One region of the Viridibacillus sp. NPDC096237 genome, then DNA from elsewhere that is predicted to be linked to it. Evidence: riboswitches for the same ligand, from Rfam matches in the RefSeq annotation. Region 1 holds a riboswitch; each other region holds the start of a gene.

Region 1 (3,165 bases):
AAAGATGAGTGGCTCTGGTCACTCATCTTTTATTTTATGATGAGAAAATGTTGATGTTTTCTATTGAAAATTTATCAATGACAATGCATAAGTTGTGCTTTATTTAGATAAATTTAAACATAGCATTCATTTTATTAAATTCTTAAACCCGTGCATTATTAGAAGTGTAAAGAGGTGATATAAAATTATGATTAAGAAAACGATTATTCTTCTTTTTTTGCTAATTATCATCCTGTTATTACCAACATTATCAATAAAACCAACTATTAATTTTGATAATACCTACTATGCACAAAAAATTTCTGAAGCACTTGATACGAAGATAGAAAGCGGTGAGCTAATCCAATCTCTGAAAAACAAAAATGGGAAGACTTTTTTTTATTCGGATTCACAACTCAAAACAATTAGTATCTTTTACTTTGAAGATGGAGTACTTCATTATAACGGAAGTATGAATTATGAAGTTTGGAAGTGGAAGGACCACGAGGGTGACCCAATAGAGTGGATATATCATGAATTAGAAAATGGTGAGAGTATCATATGGGGGATATCACTTTCAGATGAATCTATAAAAATAAACAAGAAAGTAAGAATTCAAGATTTTATTCAAATAGATAATGGAGTAAACCTCTTTTTTACTAAAAATACTCAAGCACTTAAATTACCTATCGAGGTAAAAATAGAAAACCATCAAACCGAATAATGAGAAGGCGTTTATACATTCATAGATAAATGGATAAACGCCTGTTTAGCTTGTTAATCGTTTTACTGAAATATGTACTTAAAGAGTAAGCATTGTATTCTCTCACTAATTGTATTGAGTTTCTTTAATCCGTTGTACCAAGTAAATGCAGAAAAAAACTAAATCCATAAAGAAGAATTGCAATTGTCGCTATTATATACATTATTATTTCGTAGAAAGTAAGCTATCTTTCCCACCTAGTCTTCTTCAGTTGTCTGAGTAAGCGATTGTTGTTAGGAACAATAATAATTACTATTAGTCCATTCATAAGTAATTCGTACCCCTTTTCTCCTCAATATGATTTACTTTATACGTTTGATGAAATTGAAAGTAGTTCTTATTATGACCAGACTTTTAGTTATTTGAATATTTCTTCAGATTAGCTAGAATTTATATAATTCTATTAGATGTACTATTCTCCTCCTATGTATTTAATAGATATTCACTCAAATACTTTTATATACAATTTAATACGTTAAAAAAACAGAATAATATTTCACTTGTAAAAATATTCTAACTATACTACCATAATATTTGAGTTCAAATTTAATAATTATGCCACTGGGTGCCTTTGTGTAAGCAAAGGGTAACAGGGAATCGGGTGTAAATCCCGAGTGGTCGCGCCACTGTAACCAAGGAGTTCTCTTTCATGATGTCACTTGATTGTATCAATCAGGGAAGACGAAAGAAAATGATGATATGGAAAGCCAGGAGACCTACCTAGTGTGTTCCACCAAATTACCTTCGCTGAGAGGAGCGGTGTTCGAGAGATTAAAAGACTAATTTATTGTACTTTTGCTATGTCTTAAAACGATACTCGTAGCCCTGTTCTTTGTCACAAGATAGGGCTTTTTTGTATTTTCTTTGGAGGAGGATTTTTTTATTGAAACAAGTATTGCCAGTTCACTCGTTGAAAAAAGGAAATAAAGATAATATTACGGACGAGCAGTTGAATGAGAGAAAAGCAAAGCGTCGCTTTCTATTGTTGTTGCTTCTGCTCTTTTGTGCCCTTGTATTATCTGTTACATTTGCCCTGACTCTAGGACCAGTTAAGATGTCACCTATAACTGTTTGGAAAATCGCTCTATCTCACCTTCCTATTTTCGGTGATTACATAGATATAAAATGGACCCAAGCACAAGAAAGAATTATTTGGGACATTCGTTTACCTCGAGTCTTACTTGGTGCTATTGTAGGCGCTGGATTATCTGTAGTTGGTGTAGTTATTCAAGCTTTAGTACGGAATCCACTTGCGGATCCTTATATTCTTGGCATATCTTCTGGTTCATCAGTTGCGGCAACGCTCGTTATCTTATTTGGGGCGCTACCAGTTTTTGGTCAATATGCGCTATCTTTAGGTGCATTTACTGGTGCTATTATCGCAATGGTAGCCGTTTATTTATTAGCTCAAGTAGGCGGGAGAATTGAAACGACTAGACTCTTACTAGCAGGTGTGGCTATTTCGATGATTATGTCGGCTGTAACGAATTTCATTGTTACGCTCGCTCCAAAAGAATCAGGAATTCGAGGTGCAATGTTTTGGATGATGGGTAGTTTAGCTGGAGCCAAATGGGAGTACATAATGATTCCAACAGTTGTCGTGTTTGTTGGTACAATTTATCTGCTGTTCAATGCCCGCTCATTAAATATTTTATTAATGGGAGAAGAAGCAGCTGCAACACTTGGTGTGAATATTGACTCTTTTCGAAAAATACTAATAATTGTGTCGTCACTTCTTACTGGGACTGTTGTAGCTGTAAGTGGTTCTATAGGATTTATTGGATTGGTTGTTCCCCATTTTGTACGTTTACTCATTGGAACAGATCATAAACGAGTATTACCATTCAGTGTTTTAATAGGAATGATTCTTGTCATTTGGTCTGATGTATGTGCTCGAATGTTACTTGCTCCTCAAGAGCTTCCGATAGGAGTTGTCACTGCATTATGCGGTGGGCCATTCTTTATCTGGCTTTTACGTCGAAGCTCATATTCGTTTGGAGGTAGAACTAAATGAGATTAACTTTAAAGGATGTTGCTTATTCAATACAAGATACAACGATAATCGAGGATATTTCCATTCAAATTAAAGCGAAGCAATTTGTAGGGCTTATTGGACCGAATGGCAGTGGGAAATCAACTCTCTTAAAAACAGCTTGTCGAATATTAAAACCCGATTCCGGATTAGTTCATTTAGATGAACAAAATTTATACGAACTTTCACCAAAACAAACAGCGAAAGAAATATCAGTTGTTAGTCAAGAAACTTCTTTGACCTTCGATTTTAGCGTACAAGAAATGGTTTGGATGGGGCGTCATCCTCATAAGCGGCTCTTTCAGACTGATACGCAAGAAGACCGTATGATTGTCGAAGCCTCTTTAAGACGTGTTGGAATGAATAGATTGAAAGAAAGAAGTTTCATGAG
Region 2 (3,165 bases), on a different contig from region 1:
TCATACCTGTACTGATGACAGCGGTATTACTATCGATTAAATCTTGAATGAGTTCTACGTAGGTTTTATAACCGATAATGAAATCACTTTCTTGCAGTGCTTCTACTGCCCTTGTTGTAATATGTTTAAAATCCCCTGGACCAAAACCAACTACATAAAGTTTGCCAAGTTGTGACATTCAAGCATCTCCTTTTCGTAACATCTATCTATTTTTCGAAATCCCTTTAATCGCTCCTGATATCGGGTTTTTCGTCATATTGCCATTAATCGTTTGATAGACGACATGTGGTGCAACTTGCTGGTCGATACAGTCACGTACAATTTGACGACCAATTTCAGGAGATTCTGCTTTATACCAAGTACCTTGTGGATATGCAATAACGACACAAGCATCTTTACAACGACCATTACAGCGAGTTCGAGTTGTATGTATTTGTTCATCAATTCCAAGTCTAGAGATCTCATCTCTTACTGCCAGTGTAACTTCTTCACCGCCCTTTTTTAAACAGCTACTGCCGTTACAAATGAGCAAATGGCTTTTCATACTTTCTAAATTCCAAGTTGTCATAGTGATCCTCCCAAATGGTGTTCATCTTTTCTTATGAAAAAACTATGGAAATAGGGTAAATTGGCAGCTAGTTAACTATTTTGTTAAATAAAAAAACCTTAATTCAAGGAATTAAGGTTTAAAAACTAGATTATTCAGACAACACACAAAAATAAATAAGCGTCATCTACTGTAGCCTTCACCTTTCCCTCCGAAAAGTATCGTTCATAATTATAAAAGCAGGTTTCCTGGCTTACGCGTCACTTTACTTTGATCTCTTCCCAGTATTTCACCAGTGAGGATTATCATTTCATCAGCGTTACAGTAGCGGGGGCTGCATCGGATTCGAACCGATTTCCCTATTATCCAACTTGCTCTATGTTCTAAACATGTTGGCACTTTTAAATTTGTTATTCAATTGTATTATTCAGTAAATTCTAAAGCTGTATTTATCATATACTAAATTTTGTTAGATTCAAATAGATTTTTTAAGAATTAATATCTTGACATAATATTAAATAAACATTTTCATCAAAATATTGTTGTTGAAAACAGCTTCTGCAACGTTTTTACTTCAATTTAATTTATTTAGTTTTTCAAAAAAAATCTAGTAGAAAGAAAATTCTCATGATACACTATATTCTGAAATCTAATAATTCAATAAACTTCATGGTGTTAAATTAGCGTTTAACTTAAAAGGGAAGTCGGTGTTAATCCGGCGCGGTCCCGCCACTGTGTTGAGGAGTTTTGCTACGTTATGTCACTGTCTAATGATGGGAAGGCAGTAGTGAAATGATGATTCTAAGCCAGGAGACCTACCATGAAGTGAGGAAATGTTTCAACCTACGAGGATGGGTGTGAAAGTGAGTAAGTCTTATTTACTGATGACTATTCCTTCACGCACTTCTTTCTATGAAAGAGGTGCTTTTTTATGACAAATGGCTTATGCCCTATCCAGAGAGGTATTTCATAGGAGGTGTTATTTTTCAACTAATAAGTCGCCTGTAACAATACATACACAAAAGGGAGATTAACATGAATAAGCTAAAATCAATCTTTAATTGTAAAATGATTTACTTTTTAGTATTTGTCATGATTGTTCCAAAGCAAGCATTTGCCATGCACATTATGGAGGGGTTCTTACCTCTTGAATGGGCTATCTTCTGGTGGGCGGTAACGATTCCGTTTTTGATTATTGGATTTCGTTCAATTCGTAAAACAATTAAAGAAAATCCAGATACAAAAATGATGCTCGGTCTATCAGGGGCATTTGCTTTTGTATTATCTGCACTAAAAATCCCATCTGTAACTGGTAGTTGTTCTCACCCTACTGGGGTTGGTTTAGGAACTGTTTTATTTGGACCATTTGCAATGAGTATTGTAGGTTTTATCGTTCTATTATTTCAATCACTTTTATTAGCACATGGCGGCTTAACAACTTTAGGAGCCAATGCATTTTCTATGGCTGTTGTTGGTCCACTAATTGCATACGGTATTTATAAAGGGGCAACTAAAGCTGGATTATCTTTTGCATTTGCAGTATTTTTGGCTGCTGCTTTAGGCGATCTTGGTACTTATATTGTCACTTCTATTCAATTAGCACTTGCATTTCCTTCTGAAGTTGGTGGATTCTTTGCGTCGTTCACGAAATTCAGTAGTATTTTCGCTTTAACTCAAGTTCCTTTAGCTATTTCTGAAGGTATTTTAACTGTTATTATTATGAAATTCTTGAAAAAATACAATGTTTCTGAGCTAAAAGCACTTCATGTCTTCTCGAAAGGAGCTGAACAGCGATGAAAAAGAATTTAATACTAATAGCAATCGTTGTCATTCTTGCTATTTTCCCGCTATTCATTCAAAAGGGAGCGGAATTTGGAGGAGCTGATGGTGAAGCTGAAGCAGCTATTGGCGAAATAAATGCTTCATATGAGCCTTGGTTCTCAAGTATTTGGGAGCCGCCAAGTGGGGAAATTGAAAGTCTATTATTCTGTCTTCAAGCAGCCATTGGTGCTGGATTTATCGGTTACTTTATTGGTTTAACACGAGGTAAACACAAACGCAAGAATAATGTTAATAACAAAGAGAGTCAAATATAAGATGATCCTTATTGATAAATATGCTTATATGAATCGTTGGCAGCATATTCATCCTATTGAGAAAATGGCATTTACCTTTTTTCTGATGTTATTTTCTTTAACTGTGAAAGACACTCTGATATCACTCATCACATTTACTGTGATGAGTGCTTTTACAATTTTAGGCGCTAAAATTCCTTTTAAATACTATATCAAGTTATTATTAGTACCTGGTTTTTTCCTTTTAACGGGTATGCTGACCATTTTGATTTTATTTACAGGTAATTATAACTTCATACCTACACCACTTTGGACGACAAGGGTTTTTGGATTGCATATTTTTATAACAAAACATAGTTTAGAAATGGCAATCCAACTCTTTTATACTGTTCTTGGTAGTATTAGTTGCTTATATTTTTTAACATTAACAACACCGATACATGATATATTACATGTATTTCGGAAATTAAGAGTTCCTACCCTTTTAATAGAATTAATAGAAATCACATATCGCTTCATTTTCGTTTTTTTAGAAACATTACT
Region 3 (3,165 bases), on a different contig from region 1:
TAGCTACTGAGTTTGGTGACTCTATCCTAAGTAAACCAGATGAAGACCGCTTTGAATTTTTCCGTGAACATGGTTTGAAATTGGAACTTGGTAAATTACAAAATGATTTAGCAAACTTCCGTGTAGACTTTGACGTTTGGTATTCTGAGACATCACTTTATAAATCAGGTAAAGTTGAAACTGCTCTAGAAAAATTACGTGCAAATGGTCATGTATTTGAAGAAGAAGGCGCTACTTGGTTCCGCTCTACTACATTTGGTGATGACAAAGATCGAGTACTTATAAAGAATGATGGCTCATACACATATTTAACACCTGATATTTCGTACCATGAAGATAAAATCCAACGTGGTTTTACTAAGCTAATCAACATCTGGGGAGCTGACCACCATGGTTATATCCCGCGTATGAAAGCTGCAATCGAAGCACTTGGGTATGATCGAGATACGTTAGAAGTTGAGATCATCCAAATGGTGAACTTAATGAAAGACGGCGAAAAAGTGAAAATGAGTAAACGTACAGGTAACGCGGTTACTTTACGTGAGCTTGTTGAAGAAGTAGGTTTAGACGCAGTTCGTTACAACTTTGCAATGCGTGCTGGTGATTCTCATATGGACTTTGACCTTGACTTAGCTGTTAAGCAATCAAACGAAAACCCTGTATACTATGCACAATATGCACATGCTCGTATTTCTTCAATTTTACGCCAAGCAAAAGAACAAGGTTTAGCTGCTTCTGAAGAACATTTAAATCTTCTTAATGCAGAGAAAGAAATTGATGTCTTGAAAAAAGTAGGGGACTTCCCACAAGTTGTTGCGGATGCTGCAAAGAATCGTACACCACACCGTATTACTAACTACATTCAAGAACTAGCAGCAACTTTCCACAGCTTCTACAATGCTGAAAAAGTATTAGATGCTGACAACAAAGAGCGCTCAGCAGCTCGTTTAGCTCTAATCACAGCAGTTCGTACAACAATCGCCAATGCACTAAAACTAATTGGCGTATCAGCACCTGAAAAAATGTAATTACTGAAGGAGCCCCATCTATCTTCTTCTGCAGAAATTGCTGTAGGGTTTAATGGACGCTTACAAATTAGACTATTCCTCACTATTTCAGTGAAGAATAGTCTTTTTGATTAAATAAAGACAGATTAAGGAGAAAAATGAAATGAAATTGCTCAAATTAAGGATAAAATAGCTAAAATCATTCAATTCATTTTTACTTTTAAAATAAATAATAAAAACGAAAATAATAGAAAACTTCAAGTAGGTAGTTCTCATAATTCTACCACCCCTATTTGAAACAACTTGGACAAGTATTTAATTTTCTGTATAATTGAACACGATGTAATAAAAAATTGTATATTGTGATACATGCTGGTTCTTTACTTAGATTATGTAAAGAGAAAAGGGAAGTCGGTGGAAATCCGACGCGGTCCCGCCACTGTAAGTGTGAGCAAGTCGTAATCTGTCACTGAAGCCTAGCGCTTTGGGAAGGCGCGGTAAGCTGTGATCACGAGCCAGGAGACCTACCAACATGGAGACTACCAATTAGAACTACGCGGATAGAAATGGTGTCAGTAAAAGTGCAGTATCAGTACTGCTATGTATATATCCACTGTCATCGTATCTCTCGTCGTAAAACGAGGGATTTTTTTTATGAAAAAGGAGGAAAAGTAAATGAAGAGAATATGGCAATTTTGTTTAGTGTTCGTTTTAGCACTAGGCGTGTTAGTAGGCTGTGGCCAAACGGAGGATACAAAGAAAAAGGAAAATAGTGAGCCAGCGACAGAGCAACAGGTAGCAGGGTATCCATTAACAGAGACTGATGCACTTGGCAATGATGTGAAATTTACAGAAGCACCAAAGAGCATTATTACTTTGGTACCAAGTAACACAGAAATTCTTTTCGCGTTAGGATTAGAAAAAGAAATTACTGCTGTATCGGATAATGATGATTATCCTAAAGCGGCAACGAAAAAAGAAAAAATCGGTGAGATGGAATTTAACGCCGAGAAAATTATTAGCTTAAATCCAGAAGTTGTTTTTGCACACGAAACACTTTTAGGTACTTCTGAAGCAGGTCTTCAACAATTACGTGATGCTGGTTTAAAAGTTTTCGTTGTAAAAAACGCTAAGAATTTTGATGAAACATATTCAACAATTGAACAAATTGGCCACATTACTGGTAAAGCGGATGAGGCTAAGAAGATTACTGATGATATGAAAGCAAAAGTAAAAGAAGTACAAGCAAAAGTGAAAGATGTAAAACAAAAATCAGCATTCGTCGAAACATCAGATGAACCTAATATTTACACTGCAGGTAAAGATACATTTATGCAAGAATTGTTTGATCTAGCTAATATTAAAAACGTCACAGCAGATCAAACAGGTTGGTTCCAAATTGACCCTGAAGAAATTGTGAAACGTAATCCAGATACAATTATTGTGAAATACAACCTAAAAAATATTGTCGAGAAAGTGAAAAAACGCCAAGGATTCGATAGTATCACAGCTGTTAAAAATGATGAAGTTGTTCAAGTTGATGCGAACTTAACAAGCCGTACAGGTCCTCGTCTTGCTGAAGGATTAGAGGTCATTGCAAAAGCAGTATATCCAGAGGCTTTTGAGTGAAGAAAACCATTATAGGATACACCATAGCCTTTGTGATTTTAATCGTTAGTATTTGGTTAGGTGTATCAATTGGTTCTGTTAAAGTACCAATTAGTACGTTATGGAACACGGCAGCGGATCCAACAGCGACGAATATTTTGTGGAAAATACGAATGCCGCGTGTTGTGCTTGCAGGATTAGTAGGTGCTTCACTAGCAATCGCTGGTGCGGCTTTCCAAGGATTGCTGAAAAATCCACTCGCCGATCCGTATACGTTAGGAGTGTCATCCGGTGCCTCAGTAGGTGCTGTGGTGACGCTCTTTTTCGGCATTTCGACCCCTATTTTAGGTATATATACATTACCAGTCTTCAGCATGCTAGGGGCCATATTGGCGATGATGGGTGTAATGGCTTTTGCACGTTTAGTCGATCGTACGTTGAAGATGGAAACACTGATTTTAACAGGTATAATCGTTAGTTCATTTTTGGGTTCGGTTATTTCTTTATTAATCGCTTTAACAGGAGATGAGTTACGCCAAATCATTGGCTG
Region 4 (3,165 bases), on a different contig from region 1:
GACTTTGGCTTCTAAGAGGTTACCAATAGAAGATTCAATGCTTACATTTACAGTTAGCATGGGTATGGCTATGAACCGTAAAGGCGAAATAAATTCTTTCCACGAAATCTTCAAGCATGCTGACATGGCTTTATATAAAGCTAAAGAAAATGGGCGAAATCAGATTAGGCAGTACGAGTAAGCTATTATTAAAGTAATCACTGCTATATACCACATTTCAAAATAAGGTATACTTAAACTTCTAATTCAGAAATGAATCAGAAGTTTATTTTAATAGATTGTATTATCTCTTTTAAAAGGAGTAAAAAGAATTATGGCAGAACTACGTAAAGATGTTTATAATAAAGCGTTTTTTTTACAATTTTGTGAGAAGGTTAAAAACGTATATCCAGCATTTGATGAACAGCTTTTCATGACTCTTTTACTTGATGAAGGGTGGGAACAACGAGAATTAAAGCAAAGGACTCGACATATTTCAATTACATTAAGAGCTACCTTACCTCCCTCTTATCCCGATGCTATTGTTGTTTTAAGTCAACTTGTTCCGGAATGTAAAGGTTTTGAATACTTTTTTTTCCCTGATTTTATAGAGGTATATGGTTTAACAGATTGGGAAACTTCAATTGAAGCATTGAAACTCTTTACACTTACCTCCAGTGCTGAATTCGCTGTGCGCCCATTTATCGAACAAGATCCAAAAAGAATGATGGCTATTATGGAAGAGTGGTCTACTGATGAAAATGAGCATGTTCGTAGGCTAGCGAGTGAAGGGTGTCGTCCTCGACTTCCTTGGGCACCAGCTTTAACGATGTTTAAAATAGACCCTGCCCCAATTATCCGAATTTTAGAATTATTAAAGGCAGATGATAGCGAATATGTCCGGAAAAGTGTTGCAAATAATTTAAATGATATAACAAAAGATCATCCTGAATTAGTGAAATCTCTCGGCAAAAGTTGGCTTGGACAAAACCCTAAAACGGATTGGATTATCAAACATGCCTGTAGAACACTTCTTAGACAAGCAGATCCAACTACACTTGCCTTATTCGGGTTCGATCATGCCCCTACTGTTGAATTAAAAGATTTTAATCTATCAACAAATCAAATAGCGATAGGAGATGCCTTTAAATTTAAATTTACCTTTGCTAATCCAACTACAGATGCCACAAAACTTCGAATAGAGTACGGTATTGACTTTATGAAAGCTAATGGCATAACACGTAGAAAGCTCTTTAAGATAACTGAAAATACGTATCTACATGGCGAACATACTTATACTAGAAGTCATTCCTTTAAACAGCTATCTACTAGAAAACACTATGTCGGTAAACATCGAATAGCAATCGTTATAAACGGTGTGGAAATGGCTGGGATTGATTTTCTATTGAAAGAAGAAGAAAAGCAGACAATTTCAGGGGTTGTAAATAATATATAAATAACCTTTTGTTATTGGGGATGGTTTAATTTATATACTTATACCTAAAAAAATGTTTTTCTATAAAGTTAAAAAGCTTCAGATTCTTTATGAATCCGAAGCTTTTTCATTTAAACATTACTTCACTTTAATACTTAATTTGTAGCTTCTATTTCCTGCTTGATCTTTCGCATAAATTGATAAAGTTGATTTAGCTTTATGTTTTTTGATTTTCACACAGAAATTACCTTTACCCGTTGCGTTAGCAGTACTAATTTTTTTATGTTTACTGTTGTAAATTGTAATGGTTGCTCTTGCCTCAGTTTTACCAGTTACTTTTGTAGTTTTCGATGCGATTTTAGATGCTTTTGGTTTTTTCGGCGCTATTTTATCTTTAACAATAACGGGTTTTGATATGCCTTTATTCCCTGCTGTCCTGGCTTGTGCCTCAGTTTACTTTATGGACCTTCCCGTTTAAAACAGTGGTATTCCCTTATTTCATTAGCATTTACAGCTGCGGATACAGCTTCGGTACTTCACCGGATTCCCTTTTATGTATGTACTTACACCTAATTCTGGCATAAAATATTCACTTAATATAAACCTATCATAATATTTAAAATTAATCTATCCGTTTTTAATTAGTATTTGATATATAATCCATCTCACATCAAATACTTACATTATCAAATAAAATAATACATTTTTCCGGCTCGAAAAAATAGTATTTATATATGGTTCTATCACTCAATAAATAACATTATATTAAAAAATATGATATTATTGAAAAATAACACTATTTTAAAAAAGGAGAGATTTGATGGATAGTTCAGTACTTTTATTTATTTGCTTTTCTTTAATATTATTAGGTACGATTTCTTTTATGCTGTTTGTGAGAAGGATCATTATTAATACAACTCCAAAGGATGAATCCACAGAACTAAATGAAAAATTGGATAAGATTATTATGCTATTGGAAAAGCAATCTAAATAATTGTTATTCATTATCAAGAAAACGAGCTGCTGAACTTATATAAAACTTGGCTCGTTTTATTCGACATGATGTGTGACATATATTATTGCAGGTCGTTTTCTAAAGCTACAATTTGCCCTATTGTTTCTAACAATTGGTCTCGTGCTATGAAGTCAAATCCAGTAGCAGGTCTTCATTTACAATCTGTTGCAAATTCCCCTCTAACACCTGATCTTTCAGCTTAGTTATTGATTCTATTCTTTTCCGTATCAAAACCTTGTTTGCTCTTTTCTTTAATCTTGTTCCTGACCTGTGAAGGGGGCGTCTCTAAGCTGGAAAATTGACTTTTGAGACAGCCCCCATTCTTTTATAAGTGTTGTTTCAGTCCTTGTAAAGTGCGAAACATTTTAGTGTAATACTCTAATGAGTTCAAATCTGTTCCTGCTGAGTTGTTTAATAATCCCATAAGATCTTTTGCATTGGAATCATTCTTTTCTGTGCCTTTAGATGTTTTTTCACTTTTAGATATTTCTTTCTGATCTTCATTTTTTACATCTTTTGTTTCTGAAATTAAAATAGTTTTTCCATCAGATTTCACTATATAGTGCCTGATATATCCATTTTCCCTTCGAACTTCTAAATTGCCTTTATCTTCTTTACTTTTTTTATCATCTAGGAAAAGATCTTGAGGCAAATTGTTATTTGTTTGTTTTTTTAAGTTGGCTACATATGGATTAATGTTTGAGGATCCAATTCTCAAGTTAATCACCTCCTTTGT

Evidence for each region. Region 1 has a riboswitch for cobalamin ahead of ACQKMD_RS07570 (FecCD family ABC transporter permease). Riboswitches for the same ligand answer to the same signal wherever they lie in the genome.
Region 2: linked by a shared signal. The riboswitch ahead of ACQKMD_RS13935 (energy-coupling factor ABC transporter permease) and the one ahead of ACQKMD_RS07570 (FecCD family ABC transporter permease) in region 1 are both predicted to bind cobalamin.
Region 3: linked by a shared signal. The riboswitch ahead of ACQKMD_RS03390 (ABC transporter substrate-binding protein) and the one ahead of ACQKMD_RS07570 (FecCD family ABC transporter permease) in region 1 are both predicted to bind cobalamin.
Region 4: linked by a shared signal. The riboswitch ahead of ACQKMD_RS18395 (Ig-like domain-containing protein) and the one ahead of ACQKMD_RS07570 (FecCD family ABC transporter permease) in region 1 are both predicted to bind cobalamin.

What each region holds. Positions count from the first base shown of each region.
Region 1 is NZ_JBNNTI010000009.1:27,601-30,765, forward strand. Features, by position in the region: gene ACQKMD_RS07565 (hypothetical protein) at 188-703, shown strand; cobalamin riboswitch at 1,289-1,480, shown strand; gene ACQKMD_RS07570 (FecCD family ABC transporter permease) at 1,677-2,756, shown strand; gene ACQKMD_RS07575 (ABC transporter ATP-binding protein) at 2,753-3,165, shown strand, end outside.
Region 2 is NZ_JBNNTI010000024.1:58,208-61,372, forward strand. Features, by position in the region: gene cobJ (precorrin-3B C(17)-methyltransferase) at 1-178, opposite strand, end outside; gene ACQKMD_RS13930 ((2Fe-2S) ferredoxin domain-containing protein) at 203-568, opposite strand; cobalamin riboswitch at 769-965, opposite strand; cobalamin riboswitch at 1,201-1,384, shown strand; gene ACQKMD_RS13935 (energy-coupling factor ABC transporter permease) at 1,583-2,344, shown strand; gene ACQKMD_RS13940 (energy-coupling factor ABC transporter substrate-binding protein) at 2,341-2,643, shown strand; gene cbiQ (cobalt ECF transporter T component CbiQ) at 2,645-3,165, shown strand, end outside.
Region 3 is NZ_JBNNTI010000002.1:108,917-112,081, reverse strand. Features, by position in the region: gene argS (arginine--tRNA ligase) at 1-1,028, shown strand, start outside; cobalamin riboswitch at 1,364-1,553, shown strand; gene ACQKMD_RS03390 (ABC transporter substrate-binding protein) at 1,683-2,636, shown strand; gene ACQKMD_RS03385 (FecCD family ABC transporter permease) at 2,633-3,165, shown strand, end outside.
Region 4 is NZ_JBNNTI010000045.1:23,856-27,020, forward strand. Features, by position in the region: gene ACQKMD_RS18385 (GGDEF domain-containing protein) at 1-181, shown strand, start outside; gene ACQKMD_RS18390 (DNA alkylation repair protein) at 314-1,435, shown strand; gene ACQKMD_RS18395 (Ig-like domain-containing protein) at 1,553-1,831, opposite strand; cobalamin riboswitch at 1,829-2,006, opposite strand; gene ACQKMD_RS18400 (DUF4083 family protein) at 2,235-2,408, shown strand; gene ACQKMD_RS18405 (hypothetical protein) at 2,755-3,147, opposite strand.